DNA from 3 places in the Enterococcus sp. DIV0756 genome. Region 1 is predicted to be linked to each of the others. Evidence: riboswitches for the same ligand, from Rfam matches in the RefSeq annotation. Region 1 holds a riboswitch; each other region holds the start of a gene.
What was found. A riboswitch is a leader RNA that binds a small molecule or an ion and turns the genes downstream of it on or off. The one in region 1 is predicted to bind magnesium.

Region 1 (4,926 bases):
ATTAATCCATAATTTGTTACTTATTTTCACAAAAAAAGAAACAGAAGAGCAATACAGGCCCTTCTGTTATAGTTCAGATCCATTCTTTAGCAATTTTTATATATAGAACTTTTCCTAGTTGCGTTGCCAGCATATAAGCAATAACGATTCCGACATACCAGAACCAATAGCTCGTTGGTAAATGAACAAAATCAAATTGTTCAGCAAGTGGCGTTAGCACGACTAATGCTCCGACGACGACTGCCATTAATAAGCTGATAAACACTTGTGGTGCTGGTCGACTTTGAATAAAAGGAATTTTCTTTGTCCGTACCATTAAGACAACCAATGCTTGTGTAGTTAAGCCAATCATGAACCAGCCCGTTTGAAACAGATTTTGAGCACCTACAGTATTCGCACCAAATACGAACCACATTACCCAGAAAGTGATAATATCGAATATTGAGCTAATTGGACCAATGCACACCGTAAATTTTAGCAATCCTCTTGTTTCCCATTTCGTTGGTACTTGCAATTCCTCCTCATCAACATTGTCCCAAGGAATTGTTAACTGAGCAAAATCGTAAATTAGATTTTGCAATAACAATTGAAGGGATAACATTGGTAGAAATGGTAAGAAAGCACTAGCAATTAAAATTGAAAACACATTTCCGAAGTTTGAACTGATAGTGATTTTGATATATTTCATCATATTGCTAAAAACGCGACGACCTTCGATTACCCCATTTTCTAACACACCTAAACTTTTTTCTAACAAGATAATCGAGCTGGCATCTTTTGTAATATCTGCAGCGGTATCCACAGAAATTCCTACGTCCGCTTTCCTCAGCGCAGGTGCATCATTAATTCCGTCTCCCATGAAGCCAACAGTGTGACCTTTACTTTGCAACGCCTCAATAATTCTTGATTTTTGCATCGGATTCAACTTCGCAAATAAATTAACCGTTTCCGCCACTTGATACAATTCGTCATCTGACATGTCATCAATTTGGTTTCCCAATACATATTCATCTGCTGGAATCCCTACATCTTGACAAACTTTCTGTGCCACAATTGCGTTGTCTCCCGTAAGAACTTTTACGGTTACACCATGTTGGTGCAGTGATTTGATAGCCGGTTTAGCAGACGCCTTCGCTGGGTCAAGGAATCCCATAAAGCCAACCAAAATCATGTCTTTTTCATCGTCTGTGGAATAGATTGCTTCATCATGAGCATCTCGTCGAACAGCTACGGTAATAACCCGCATGCCTTGACGATTCATTTTTTCATTCACAGCTTGCAGCTTTTGTCGAATTTCCGAAGTTAATTCTAAAATTTCCCCGTTAATCTCAACATACTTACAAATTGCTGCCATTTCTTCAACCGCACCCTTAGTGATCATCAATTGATGATCATCTGTTTTCATCACCACTGTCAAGCGCCGGCGAGAAAAATCAAAAGGTATTTCATCAATTTTTTGAACTATTTGATAAGGCAGGTGACGATCTTGTTCTTCAAAATAATTAATAACGGCAATATCCATCAAATTTTTCCAACCCGTTTGATACGTAGAATTCATAAATGCTAGATCTAGCACTTGTTCATTTTCATTTCCTAATGGGTCGAGATGTTGAACTAAAACTACCCGATCCTCCGTAATCGTCCCAGTTTTATCTGTACATAAAACATCCATGCTGCCTAAATTTTGGATTGAGGCTAATTCTTTCACAATGACTTTGTGTTTCGATAACGTTAAGGCTCCTTTAGCTAAGTTAGAGCTCACAATCATCGGCAACATTTCTGGTGTAAGTCCAACAGCTACAGCAATTGCAAAGAAAAAGGCGCTACTCCAATCCCCTTTCGTTAGTCCGTTGATCAAGAACACTAACGGAAATAAAATCATTACCATCCTCAGTAACATTTTGCTTACTTTAGTTAAGCCTATGTCAAAAGAAGTTTTTCCACGTTTTGACGTCGCATTTTTGGCAATATCACCGAAAAATGTTTGTTGACCGGTTTTTAAAATAATTGCTTTTCCTTGACCGCTTAAAACATCGGTTCCCATAAATACCAAATTGGTTAAATCCAAAGCCGTTGTTTCCTCTGTTAAATCTTTGTCTTTTGCGAGATATTTTTCAACAGGCATCGATTCTCCTGTTAGCGATGATTGGTTGACAAAAAGATCTTTTGTCCAAATCAAAACGGCATCCGCCGGAATCATATCGCCGGTTGCTAACGTTAAAATGTCACCTGGTACTACTTCATCCATCGGAATTTCTTTTGTCTCTCCATTACGTGTGATGGCAGCAGTATTCTCAATCATTTCTTTTAATTCAATGCTCGCCTTTTGCGAACGATATTCTTGAATAAAAGTTATTAAAACACTTGCCAAAATCATAATCGACATAACCACAGCTGCTTCTATATCGTTTGTTAATAAGGAAACAATTGCTAATGCGGCCAAGACATAAACGAAAGGATCGTTAAATGCTTGTAAAAATAATAAAAATCCTGGCGTTGGTTTTTGCGCCGAAACTTCGTTTGGACCGTACTCTTCCAAACGGCTTTGCGCATCCTCTTCAGATAATCCTTGTAAAGAAGTTCGCAGATTAAGAAAAAGATCGCGATCAGACAGAATCGCTAATTTTTTCAATTCTTGATCCTTGTTGACTTTGCGAGCAAGAAGGTTTTTTTTGTTCATCATAATGGTTCCTCCTAAAATTCAGGCCAACCTCAGTCGCCCTCGAGTAGTTACTTTTCGGTCGACTATCGTCATGATCCATCTCCCTCACATCCTTTCCATTTAACTAATAGACACTGACTTGGACACACAAATAAAGCGCGCACTCGAAAATGAGCACGCGCAAAAGTTTCATTCATGTTCATCGTCGAGCTTTAGCACTATAGGGCGTAGACAGATTTGTCAGCTACATTATGAATCACCTTCACGATGATCCCTGTTATACCCATTGGCGTCTCTCGACATTTTTGGGCAGTAGCCTGTGTCCATATAGGAGCCTCACCTAACAATTAATTTAATTTTCATCCTTACTATAAGGTACTTACCTATCAGTGTCAAACTTAACACCGAAAAATTTGTTAATTTTCAGAAACTCATCCACCTTTTTATTCGGAGTGTTACTAAAATAGTCGGCAAACTTTTTACTCCATAGCTTTGTTTCCCGAGCTTCAGCAAATTTCTCCATGGTCTCATCATACGTTTCAATTAAAGAATAATCGTAATCTTTATAGGTATCATAATGGATGACGGCTTGTTCTGGTAATCTAGGTTTTACCTGCATTTCCACATTCGGCTTTCCAATACTCAAACCAGCAACTGGCAATACATAATCAGGCAGCTTTAATAATTCGCTGACCTCAGCAATATCTTTGCGAATTGTCCCAACAACTACAGAGCCTAAACCTAATGCCTCAGTCGCGATCACGGCATTTTCTAATGCTAAAGCTGCATCGGTGACAGCCGTGATTACTGGGTCAAATCCTTCATTGATTCGATACTCAACCCCATAGTGTTCAGCAACTTTTTGTGTTCGTTTCAAATCTGCTACAAATACTAGAAAAACGGAACTATTCAGTACATGAGGGTTTCCAGGATTCATTGCTACTAGTTGTTCACGAATCCCCCGATCCTTAACAACAATAATGCTGTACATTTGGCCGTTCATCCAGCTTGGAGCTTGCCGGCTAGCTTGTAAAATTTTTTGCAGCTCCTCTTCTGATAATTGATACGTTTCATCAAAGTTCCGATACGTCCGATGTTGATTCATTACTTCTAGCGCTTCCATCTAACTCCTCCTTAATTCCTTTGAGATTGCTTGCAATTTGATAAAAAACTCTTGTCTCGTCTTTTTAGACATGCGAGTATAATTTACTCTCATTGACATTGTATCATTACTAAAAAGAAATGAGGGCGCGATCAATAATTTTTCCTGTAAAAAAATCTCCCAATCTTTTCGCGTTAAATGTTGGTGTCGCCATGTCAGATATACATATATGCCGCCTTCAATCTTTGAAATACTCCAATCACCCGCGATAATTTTTGACTGATCAATAAAAGCCTGGGCTTTCTGCTTTAAAGCAACAACTAATTCTGCCTGATTTTGTTCAAATAATGGATCTGTTAATGCCGTATGTGCGATTACTTGAGGAAAAATGCTGATTGAGAAATCCATCATTTGTTTAGCATCAGATAAGCGTTGAATTAGCTTCTGATCTGCGACAATCCATCCAATCTTGATCGAAGAACCAAATATTTTTGAAAGGGAACCTAGGTGAATCACCTGGTGTGGTGCAAGTTCTTTTAAAGATGGTGGAATTTTTTTGAAATTCATTTCGCTAAACACTTCATCTTCTACGATCGGCAGCTGGTATTTGAGACTGAGTTCGATTAATTCATTTCTGCGTCTTTCTGACATCGTCGTTCCAGTAGGATTTTGAAAAGTTGGATTCAGAATGATTAACTTAATTTTTTTTGTCAAAATCAATTGCTCTAATTTATCAATTCTCATTCCCTCTTTGTCCATTTCAACACCGTACAACCGTACTCCAGCACTGGCAAAAATTGGTAATGAATACAAAAATGAAGGATCTTCAATTGCAACACTATCACCACTTTGCAACATCACTTGTAATAATAAAAACATGGCCTGCTGACCACCAGAGGTGATTAGTACTTGATCGGACGAAACGTCAATTTTTTGTTCTAATTTGATTCGTTTACAAATAACTTGTTGTAAAGGGCGGTACCCTAACGAACTTTGCTTTTTTTCTTCTAACAATAATTCTTCCCATGTATAAGATGGAAAACGGAAGTCGGGGATCATACTTAGTGGTAGTTCTCCAGAATATAGATCGATGATATCTGGCTCCTTCAATAACCGCTGAGCCCTTTCCAAAAAGGGTTCTTTAGGATGGGTTTCTTGAGTA
Region 2 (4,926 bases), 1.3 Mb from region 1:
CGGCACCAAAATTTTGAATCGAATTGATATTTTTAATAACAGTGCCTTTTTTAGCCATTCCCGATGCGCCTTTGACTAAATTTGTAGTAACAATCATTGGCAGCATTTCAGGTGTCAATCCTACAGCAACCGATAAGCCGAACAAGAAGGCTTCCATCCAATCGCCTTTGGTCAAGCCATTGATTACAATGACTGTAGGTGCCATTAGCGCCATAAATTTGATGAAGATATACGAAGTCTTCTTGATTCCCACTTCAAAATTCGTCAAATCGGGCTTGGTACTCAAGGATTTTGCTACATCGCCAAAAAGCGTGCGATTTCCAGTTGCGATCACGACCCCTTCCGCGCTTCCGCTAATGACATTGCTTCCCATGAAGACCATGTTTTCATAGCTAGTCTCAGAATCTTGTGTGACAACATTGCTCTCTGCTTTTTTTTCAACCGGATAGCTTTCTCCAGTCAAAGCCGATTGAGAAACAAATAAATCCTTTGTGACCGTTAAACGGACATCCGCTGGAATCATATCCCCAGCAGAAAGTTTTACCACATCACCACAGACGATTTCCTCAATCGGAAGCTCAAGGAATTGATTTTTTCGTCGCACCGTCGCTGTGACTTTCACTAAAGATTTTAATTTTTCAGCGGCTTGATTTGAACGAACCGATTGGATCAATGTCATCGTTCCGCTAATCATGACCATCGTAAAAATAATTGCACTGCCAAAATAATCCCGGTCTGCTGGAGCAGCGATTACTACATCCGTTGTAAATGACGTTAACCCTAAGCCGATCAGTACCAATGTAAATGGTGTAATGTATGCTTTTAGCACTTCCAAAATGAATGGCGTCTTTTTGCCATATGAGATTGTATTGTCTCCATATTGTTCTCTGGCAATATCGGCTTGTTCTTCCGATAAGCCTTTTTTTGATGTATGAAATGTTTCAAAAACATGTTCTGCTGTTTTTCTAGCAAACAGATCATAATTTACTTTTTGAGTATTCTTAGTTACTTTTTCCACTGTTCTTACCTTCTCTCCAAAAAAAATTCGCCATAATCCTATCCCAATCATCAGATAGATAAGAATGTTTCCGAATGTTTTCATTTTTATTGCCTCCTAATGTGGGCTCACGGAGAGAAGAAGGAGCTAAAAACAAATAGACAAGAATAATTTGCCGATGCTCCATTCTTCATTTATCCATAAACCCGATCTTCGCGAACTACTGTCGTCCATTTGTTTTCATCTCCTTTGTATTTATTCGACTCAAGGGTTGTCGAATGTCTTTCTTAAACACTTTCAAAATCAATTGGTCTTCTTGATATTCGTAAGGCAATTCTTGATAAGCCAGCTTGTCATAAAAGCCCCAAGCTTGTTTCCTGCCTGTCAAAAAAATAGTCGAAAAGCCGCATCGATGAGCGATTTCCTCCGCATAGATCATCATTTTTTTCCCCAAGTGTTTGCCCTGCGCTAGCGGGTCAATTGCAACTTGTTTAATCTGAACGAATGAGGATGTTACAGGATGCAGCAACAACGTTCCTACTACTTCCTCTCCATATCGCACGACCAAATGAATATCCTGCTTTTCTTCAATCGGTGCTTCAAATAAATACGGTTTTCCCGCGCTTTCCTTCAACACTCGATTCCGAAGCATCAATGCTTCCCGATAAAATAGACTGTTCCATCTCACTAACATAAACACTGTTTTACCATGATGATTCCTCCTTTGTTTTTGATTGAAAAATAAAATAGATGGTTGTTGATGATTAGCAACTGTTGAGGAATTCATTTCTCACGTATAAGATCAAAACTACGACTGAACTTTTTTAGCAGAAACTGTTGGCAGCTAGCTCCTATTTAGGAATTAATCGTGCTAAACAACTACTTATGCTTATAAAGCTAGCTCATAATCACAGTATGGATTTTTTCTAACGTAAAAATTCAACAGATTTTCGTACGCATACCATTTTACTAATCTACTAAAGTAGAAAGTAAAACTGGCAACTGCAAAAAGTTGGACTCGCAAAAAAAGGCCTTTCGCTTTAAAAAACTCAGCGAAAGGCCGTAAAAAATCCATCTTAAATAAAAGACAAATACTCTTGTCGATCTAGTCGTTGAGTTTTGGCACTATACAACGTAAAGACAAACATCTTAGCTACCTTAAGAAAAGCCTTGTATTCGACAATTCCTGTTCTACCCATTGGCGTCTCTCGACATTTTTGGGCAGTAGCCTATGTTTGCATAGGAGCCTCACCTAACAAATCATATTCTATTTTTCTTTTCAAAATCTAACAAAATAAACGAACATTGTCAATAGGTTCTATAAAAAGTTGTTAAAAATAACTTTAGTTTTTTATAAAACCCGTATTTTATCTAATAATTACAGGGAACTAATTATTTCCATTCATTCTAGAATAATTAGTGATTCCAAAAATTTTACAACATTTCATTTTTTTGAAAAAAACGAACATTAAAGATAAAACGCCCTCCGTTCCCAAGAAAAAAAGATTATTTTTAAAGAAAAGCAGTTCATTGTATCTTAACAGTCAGATTTTCCGAATATTCAAATCATTCGAATCTTTCTAAAATAAAGACGAAGTTTCATCCATGCTAAAATTAATTTAACTTATATTTAAACACCCATGATAATTTTTTACTGCTATCTTCAACTTTTAAGAAATTCAATAGAAAGGAGTGGCTTTTATGTACAGAGATCTTTTTATGACGAATCAGCAACGAAAAAAAGTGCATTTTTTTAAACAAATGGAGGATTATCCTGCGGGTGAATACTCCGTACATACACTTAGTCAAAAATTCAACTCCAGCTATCCGCCATTTCTTCAGATGCTTCAAGAGCTAGATGACTCATTAAGAAAATTAAATGAAGCACCGCTATTGATTGAACCTTCAAAAGTCTATTGGGAGAGCGACTCAAGCAGGTCCAATACCTTCTTAATTGAGCAGGTAAAAAATTCCATTCCTTATCGTTTTTTATTGACCTCTTTGTTCTATCCCGAGAAAAATTTGAAGGATTTTAGTAAAGAAATTTTTGTGAGTGAATCAACGATTTTACGGCGCTTACATCCCCTAATGGATCATCTCGCGAAGTGCAATATTCGGATCAATTTTTCTAAAATGGAACTGACAGGCCGTGAAGCGGTTATTCGCTTAGTCTACATCAAAACATTATGGGCAGCCTCATTGGGAGAAGATATCAACTTCAGCCCACTTTCTTTTGAAAAGGAAGAGGCCTTGTTGAATGAGATACATTCATTACTGCCTTCGCACCTTCATCCAAAATTAGCCCGTTTGATGCTTTGTGTCAATCGGTTGCGAAATGAGCAAAAAAATTACTTGGGCGAGGCCCCCTTTGAAGACCTGTTGTTCTCTCAGACAAAGCCGCTGTTAGAACACTATTTTTCCGGCCTCTTGGATTCGCGTATCCAAATACGACGAAATATCGAATTTTTGAATTATTTATTTTATTATTATCCGTATTGCGTCAAAAACGATGGTCAGATTCTAAACCCTTTAATGCTCTATTACGCCAAAAATATCGAAGAACGCGATCCATTGTGTTTAGCCATTGATGCCTTTCATCGTTATTGCTCAAAAGAACTGCTCCAAGACACGTTAAACGAACAGGAAGAAAAACTGTTACTAGATAATATCGCCCGAACATTCTTGAACTATTCGATCCAGAAAAATGAAATTCCTTTACTTTTTGAGACTGGCAATAAGGAGCAATTTCTTCAGTCTGAACTGTATACACAGCTTTACCCGGCAATCCGCAAAACAGTTCGCAAATTAAGCCGACGCAAGCAATTGGAATGGTTAGCCACGGTTGATGCGTCTATTTCAAAAACCTTATGTTTAAGTCTTTTGCCCCACTTTACCGTGACCGACGAAAAGGTTCAGGTAGGCATAGTAGCGATCCCAAACTACCTTTATCTGCAACAGGTCGTCAAATTCTTGAGTAATCTCAGCTTCATCGATATTGTGTTTCAACCGCAAGCCGATGAGCCGATTGATCTTTTTATTACTACCTTCAAAGAATTGCTGCCTGCCAATACCAATGATTATTATTTGATCAATATTTTGAATGCCGATTACCAATCCGATCTTTTACCACGTTTACTGACGATTCAAAATAATAAAAGATTTGTCTAAAAAAAAAGCTGAACTCATTTTTTATGAGTCCAGCCTTTTTTTAGATATTCTTTTGCAAATCTTCATAGAACGCAGCTTTCGTAGCAGATATATACGGTGCCACCCATAAATAAGCAATACCTAAAGTTAGAGCCGTCACAATATACCAACCGATAAATGTCACATCCAGCCAGAACAATCGTCCCTTATGACCAATCATTAAATGACGACTTGCAGTAATCGTGTCCAACACTTTTGGTTTTTCACCAGTTTGTTGGATTTGATCATAATAGATAAAGTAGCTTTGCGAATACGCATAAGCTTTTACAATTCCAGGAATGATAAATAGGAATGTCCACAAGGTCGTAAATATATTCGTAAGCAATGCTAATAGAATCACGCCACCGATAAATACTCCTTGAAATCCGCGAAACGCGTCTTTCATTGGTTCGATTTGCGTACGCTCACCTCTTAGCAAATCTAAATAAGTCCAAGATATTCCGCTCATGAATAATGCGCTAATGATTGAGGACACTAAACTTGTTCCACCACCACTAGCATTAGTTTGCTGATACTCTGAAACAGAAGATATCATGCCATCACTTGACCCATGGATAAAAAACCAAATCAACCCAGACAAGACAACAAAAAACATCACAGCAATGGTCAGCAGTGTCGGAATAAGATTTAAAATAACCGCTTGCCCCCATTTACCTCTCAACGCATCTTTCGCTTCTGCCTTTAATTCAGCAGTCGTTTTCATATTTGATTAACCCCTCTCT
Region 3 (4,926 bases), on a different contig from region 1:
TTTCACACAAATGGTCAATATCTCTATCAAAGCGACTATTCTGTCCAAGATGAAGCAGCAGAGGAAAAAGAATCTACTTCTCTGAACGGCAATGTCTATATTGGAACACCAGGTAATACGGAAACTGGAACGCTGCCTACCGTAAAAACCAAAAACGGGTTTGTTCCTTAAGCAGAAAATGATTTACCAAACGAAATGAACGTTCTATTTTGAACAAAAAAATCAGCGTAAGTAAGTGTTAATTGCACTTGCTTACGCTGATTTTTGATCTACTTAAATAGATTTTTCTTAACGGATACCATTTCCTTTGAGTTCAATTTCTTTGAATGTTCGCTTTAAATCATTTTCTACTTCCTCAATATCAAAAACCTGTTGGCTGTTCTTATTTTTGTATAAATAATAATCCAAGCTTAACGCACTAGGCAACGTAAGAAAGCCAATCGATTCATTTGCCAGAAGTTCCTTTTCTATTGCATGAATCACAAAAATTGCCTTTTTCTCATTCAACCATTTATGAATCCCTAAACTATCATGGCAATAAAGGTATTCAGGATCAATATTAAAATATTCAGCTGTCCTTTGAGTTAACTGTTGATGCCCCACATGATCGGTCAAAATGATAAAAGGAAATTTTTCTAGATCCTCTGCTGCCGCCTGTCTCAATTCATTCGTTACCAGTGATTGATTAGCCGCCAGTAACATTTTCGAACGAATTAGTGAACAGCGCTCAAATTGTGGATCATCCATCAGGCAACTAGTTATTACTAAGTCAATTTCCTTATGCTTAAGTTGCTTCAGTAACTCTAAAGGAGCGTCATTGACATAGTTGATCGTATAGCTGTCATTGCAGCACCCACACTCTCCTGCTTCAAATATTAAAACTGATTCGCTAATCCCCACCCTAAAAGAAGGACGATCAATCATTTGATAAAGAGGGAAATGGATTTTTTTTGCTTCCTCAATGATTCGCTTCACAAAAGGGAGAATCCTCTGTCCTTCTTCACTCAAAACTAGTTTCTTTCCGTGACGCGTAAATAAATCATAGCCTAGCTCGTTTTCCAGGCTTTTAAGGGCTGAGCTCAGAGAAGAGATTCCAATAAACAACTCTTTCGAAGCTTTTGAGAGGCTATTGTATTTTGCAATGACGTAGAAGTACTCTAATTTCTCAATCGACATTTCTTTCACATCCCAACAGTAAATTTTAGGCCAACCTAATTTTGCTCTTTTAAACGACTATTAGGCAAGGAAAAACATTAAATAACAAGTATTCTTTAACAGTGGTTAACTATTTTGAGGCTCTTAGCACCAAACAAAAATAGACGGAGGCCTCTCTTAATAAATTGGAAAGCATTTCTATAAAAAGCGTAATGATAATAAAAAGCTTTATTAGTAAGGACTACAGTCTTTCATATAGTGATTGTTGTCTGAGTAACAATTGATTTATCATCCTTCACGAGTATGATGAGTTTGCACAATAAAATATAATCATATTAGGTGAGGTTACTCTGAAGAACACAGGTTATCGCTCGGAAATGTCGAGAGACAGTAACGAGTAAAGCAGGGATTGTCGAATTAAGGCTTTCCCAAGATAACTAGAAGATCCTTTTCTTACGTCTCAGAAAGCCAAAGCTCAATTAACGTGATTTCCTTATAAACTTGTCTATTTATTCGGTGACCTCCTTAATATGATTATTTAGGAGGTTTTTTACATTGAAAGTTTTCAACGCTTCATCAAAGCAAAACAATCAGCTTACAAGAATTATCGGAAATATCACCTTCCTATTTATCTTAGCTCTTTTTGCTTTCATACTGATTTTCTCGCTGATGAAAATGAACCGCCCGCTTCAAACGTTACCCTCGGAAGAATTTTTATCGACGGTGAATAAACATAAGGACTTTTTATCCGTCACAAATCTTGGTTATTTTTCCATTCGAACGATGTTTCGAATGATTGTCGGAATGGTTTGGTCTTTCTTATTTTCCTTTGTTTTTGGACTTTTAGCAGTGAAATATAAGACTGCCAGAAGAATTATTCTACCGTTAGTTAATTTTCTTGAATCCGTGCCTTTATTAGGCTTTCTAACTTTTACAACTGCTTGGCTGCTGGGGTTATTCCCAGGAAATGTGTTGGGTGCTGAATGTGTTGCCATCTTCGCAATTTTTACTGGTCAAGCATGGAACATTATGTTGACACTCTACCAAATCATGGAAGTTATCCCTTCGGATCTGTCCAATGTTACTGAGCAATTCAAATACAACCCTTGGGAAAAATTTTGGCGGCTTGAATTTGTATATGCGATCCCGGGTTTGCTTTGGAATGTGATTATTTCTCAAACGGCGGCTTGGTTTGCATTAGTAGCTAGTGAACAAGCTTCTGTAGCTCTACCAAAGGATACGACTCTTTTTTTACCGGGAATTGGTTCATATATTCAAGTGGCATTGAACCGTGCCGACTTCAAGGCTTGTTTGTGGGCTGTTCTAGCGTTGCTACTGAATGTGGTAATCCTAAATTTCTTAGTATTTCAACCGCTGGTTCGGGCAACTTATTACTTCAAATATGAGACAGACGTTGAAAGTACAACACCGCCAAAATCAATCGTTTATCAACTGTTAAAAAATGCATCATTAACGAAACAGTTTTCAAAGGGTTTTGCAAGTTTCAGCAGATTTTGGATCTACGATATACCAAAAATTTGGTATTTCTTAAAATTGGATCATCTGTATCGATTAGTGTCGAAATTACGGAATTTTTTTAAAACCTTATGGTATGTCAGTCTAGCGTTTGTGGTAATCATTTGTTCGATCAAGCTCTATCATTTCTTACCTCATCAAGATTTCAGCATGATTCCTAGATTAACGCTCTATACCACTTTAAGAGTGACATTGGCAATGATTGTTGCCGGAGTCATCTTTACACCCTTAGCCATTTGGGTCGCTAGTGATAATCGCCGGTTAAATATTGTTCAACCCATCGGTCAAATTTTGGGCTCAATTCCTTCGAATGTTTATACACCCTTTGTCGTTCTTGTTATTGGTATGGGTTTTAACAAGTTACAATGGTGGATTCTGCCGCTTATTATGGTTGGGTGTCAATGGTATTACTTCTTTAATGTAATCGCCGGTTATTTAGCAATTCCTGATGACATACGAGACGTGACGAAACTATTTAAACTGTCTAAATGGCAATGGTGGACCAAATACCTAATTCCTTCGATTCTGCCTTATCTAATTACAGCGATTATTAATGCTGCTGGTGCAGCTTGGAATGCAGACATTGCCGCTGAAAGTATTCAATGGGGTAAACAAACAATCAATGTCACAGGCTTAGGTCAATATATTTCAGTGAATGATGGAATAAAAGATAAATCCGCTTTGGGTACATTAGCGATGTGCTTTATGGTAGGACTTTGTATCGCTTTTATTTGGCAACCGCTATATCGAGTAGCTAAAGAAAAATTTCACTATTAGTAGTTTTACCCCATTATTTTTTTAGCATGCAAACGAAAGGAGAAGTATGATCGACTCGTTCGATTATGCAAAAATAGACAATGGAAAACACAGAATTATTAAACGTAAAAGCAGTCTGCAAGGAATTTGAAATTGAAGGGCATAAAGACCATTTGAAAGTACTTGAAAATATCGACTTAACAGTTAAAACAAATGAATTTTTGAGCATTATCGGTCAGTCTGGAACAGGAAAATCGACTCTATTAAGAAGTATTGCCGGACTTCTTCGACCAACCACAGGAGAAATTACGTTTGAGAATAAAACGATCACTGAACCAGATGCCAACATTAGTATGGTTTTTCAACACTTCGCTCTTTTTCCTTGGCTAACGGTAGAAAAAAATATCAGCTTTGGTCTGGAAAATCGTGTAGGGCTTTCTCGTGAACAAATCAAAAAAAGAGTCAATAATCTCATCGAAATGATCGGCTTAACAGGATTTGAAAAGGCCTATCCTAGAGAACTATCTGGTGGGATGAAGCAGCGTGTCGGGTTTGCCCGTGCCTTAGCGATTGAACCTAGCTTGTTGTTATTAGACGAACCTTTTTCAGCTTTAGATATCGTAACAGCTAGTCAACTGTCCAACGATTTATTAGACATTTGGTTGAACAATCAAATTGCTACCAAATCAATCGTCATGATCACTCACGATGTCCAACAAGCCGTTCAACTATCCGACCGTGTCGTTTTGATGGACTCCAATCCTGGACGTGTAGCGAAAATTTATCGAATCGATGTTCCAAGAAGCGAACGCTCCCCTAAAACAATCATTAACATTGTGGATCGCATTACAAAAGAAATGATCCGTCGCATGCAAGTATAAAAAATAGACATCCGCGCAAATTTGCACGGGTGTCTATTTTTTTATGAAGATACTCACGACAGCTCATCACGCAACGCTTCAATAATATTTTCCTTCTTAATCTTATCTATTGCATAAAGCATAGTGAGTGACACAATCAAAAATACACCCGTTACACTGATCAAAATGCTTCTCCAAGGGAAATGATAACTGATCTCTGCTCCTCCCTTAACCATTGCTCTATAGATTAGCCAAGAAATCATTCCTGCAGTTGGAATGCCTAATAACAGCGAGCGAGACCCATAAAAGAAACACTCAAAGATCATCATTTTATTAAAATCCTTATCTGCCATACCCACAGAACGCAACATTGCAAGTTCTCGCCGCCGGAGTTTAATATTCGTAGAAATCGTTGTGAAGACATTGGCGATGGCGATCAAGGAAATCATCGCTACAAACACGTAACTGAAAAGATTCACAACGAAGATCGTATTACGATTCTGATCAAAAATCTCATGGACATTATACAACTCGTAGGGAACTGTAATCCCTTCATTTTGAATGATCTTCTTCATTTCTGCCGTTGAATGTCCCGCATCTTTGGATTGAAAAGTTAACC

Region 2: it holds a riboswitch for magnesium, as region 1 does, so the genes downstream of both, IGI44_RS02425 (GNAT family N-acetyltransferase) here and mgtA (magnesium-translocating P-type ATPase) in region 1, are expected to answer to the same signal.
Region 3: it holds a riboswitch for magnesium, as region 1 does, so the genes downstream of both, IGI44_RS17410 (ABC transporter permease subunit) here and mgtA (magnesium-translocating P-type ATPase) in region 1, are expected to answer to the same signal.

What each region holds. Positions count from the first base shown of each region.
Region 1 covers NZ_JBIOLF010000001.1:1,820,390-1,825,315, forward strand. The annotation lists gene mgtA (magnesium-translocating P-type ATPase) at 74-2,680, opposite strand; M-box (ykoK) riboswitch at 2,853-3,017, opposite strand; gene IGI44_RS08855 (nitroreductase family protein) at 3,042-3,785, opposite strand; gene IGI44_RS08860 (PLP-dependent aminotransferase family protein) at 3,786-4,926, opposite strand, start outside.
Region 2 covers NZ_JBIOLF010000001.1:492,071-496,996, reverse strand. The annotation lists gene mgtA (magnesium-translocating P-type ATPase) at 1-1,018, opposite strand, end outside; gene IGI44_RS02425 (GNAT family N-acetyltransferase) at 1,218-1,649, opposite strand; M-box (ykoK) riboswitch at 2,095-2,264, opposite strand; gene IGI44_RS02420 (helix-turn-helix domain-containing protein) at 2,699-4,165, shown strand; gene IGI44_RS02415 (DUF975 family protein) at 4,206-4,907, opposite strand.
Region 3 covers NZ_JBIOLF010000002.1:209,511-214,436, forward strand. The annotation lists gene IGI44_RS17400 (LCP family protein) at 1-171, shown strand, start outside; gene IGI44_RS17405 (LysR family transcriptional regulator) at 289-1,176, opposite strand; M-box (ykoK) riboswitch at 1,480-1,649, shown strand; gene IGI44_RS17410 (ABC transporter permease subunit) at 1,711-3,468, shown strand; gene IGI44_RS17415 (ABC transporter ATP-binding protein) at 3,549-4,328, shown strand; gene IGI44_RS17420 (ABC transporter permease) at 4,382-4,926, opposite strand, start outside.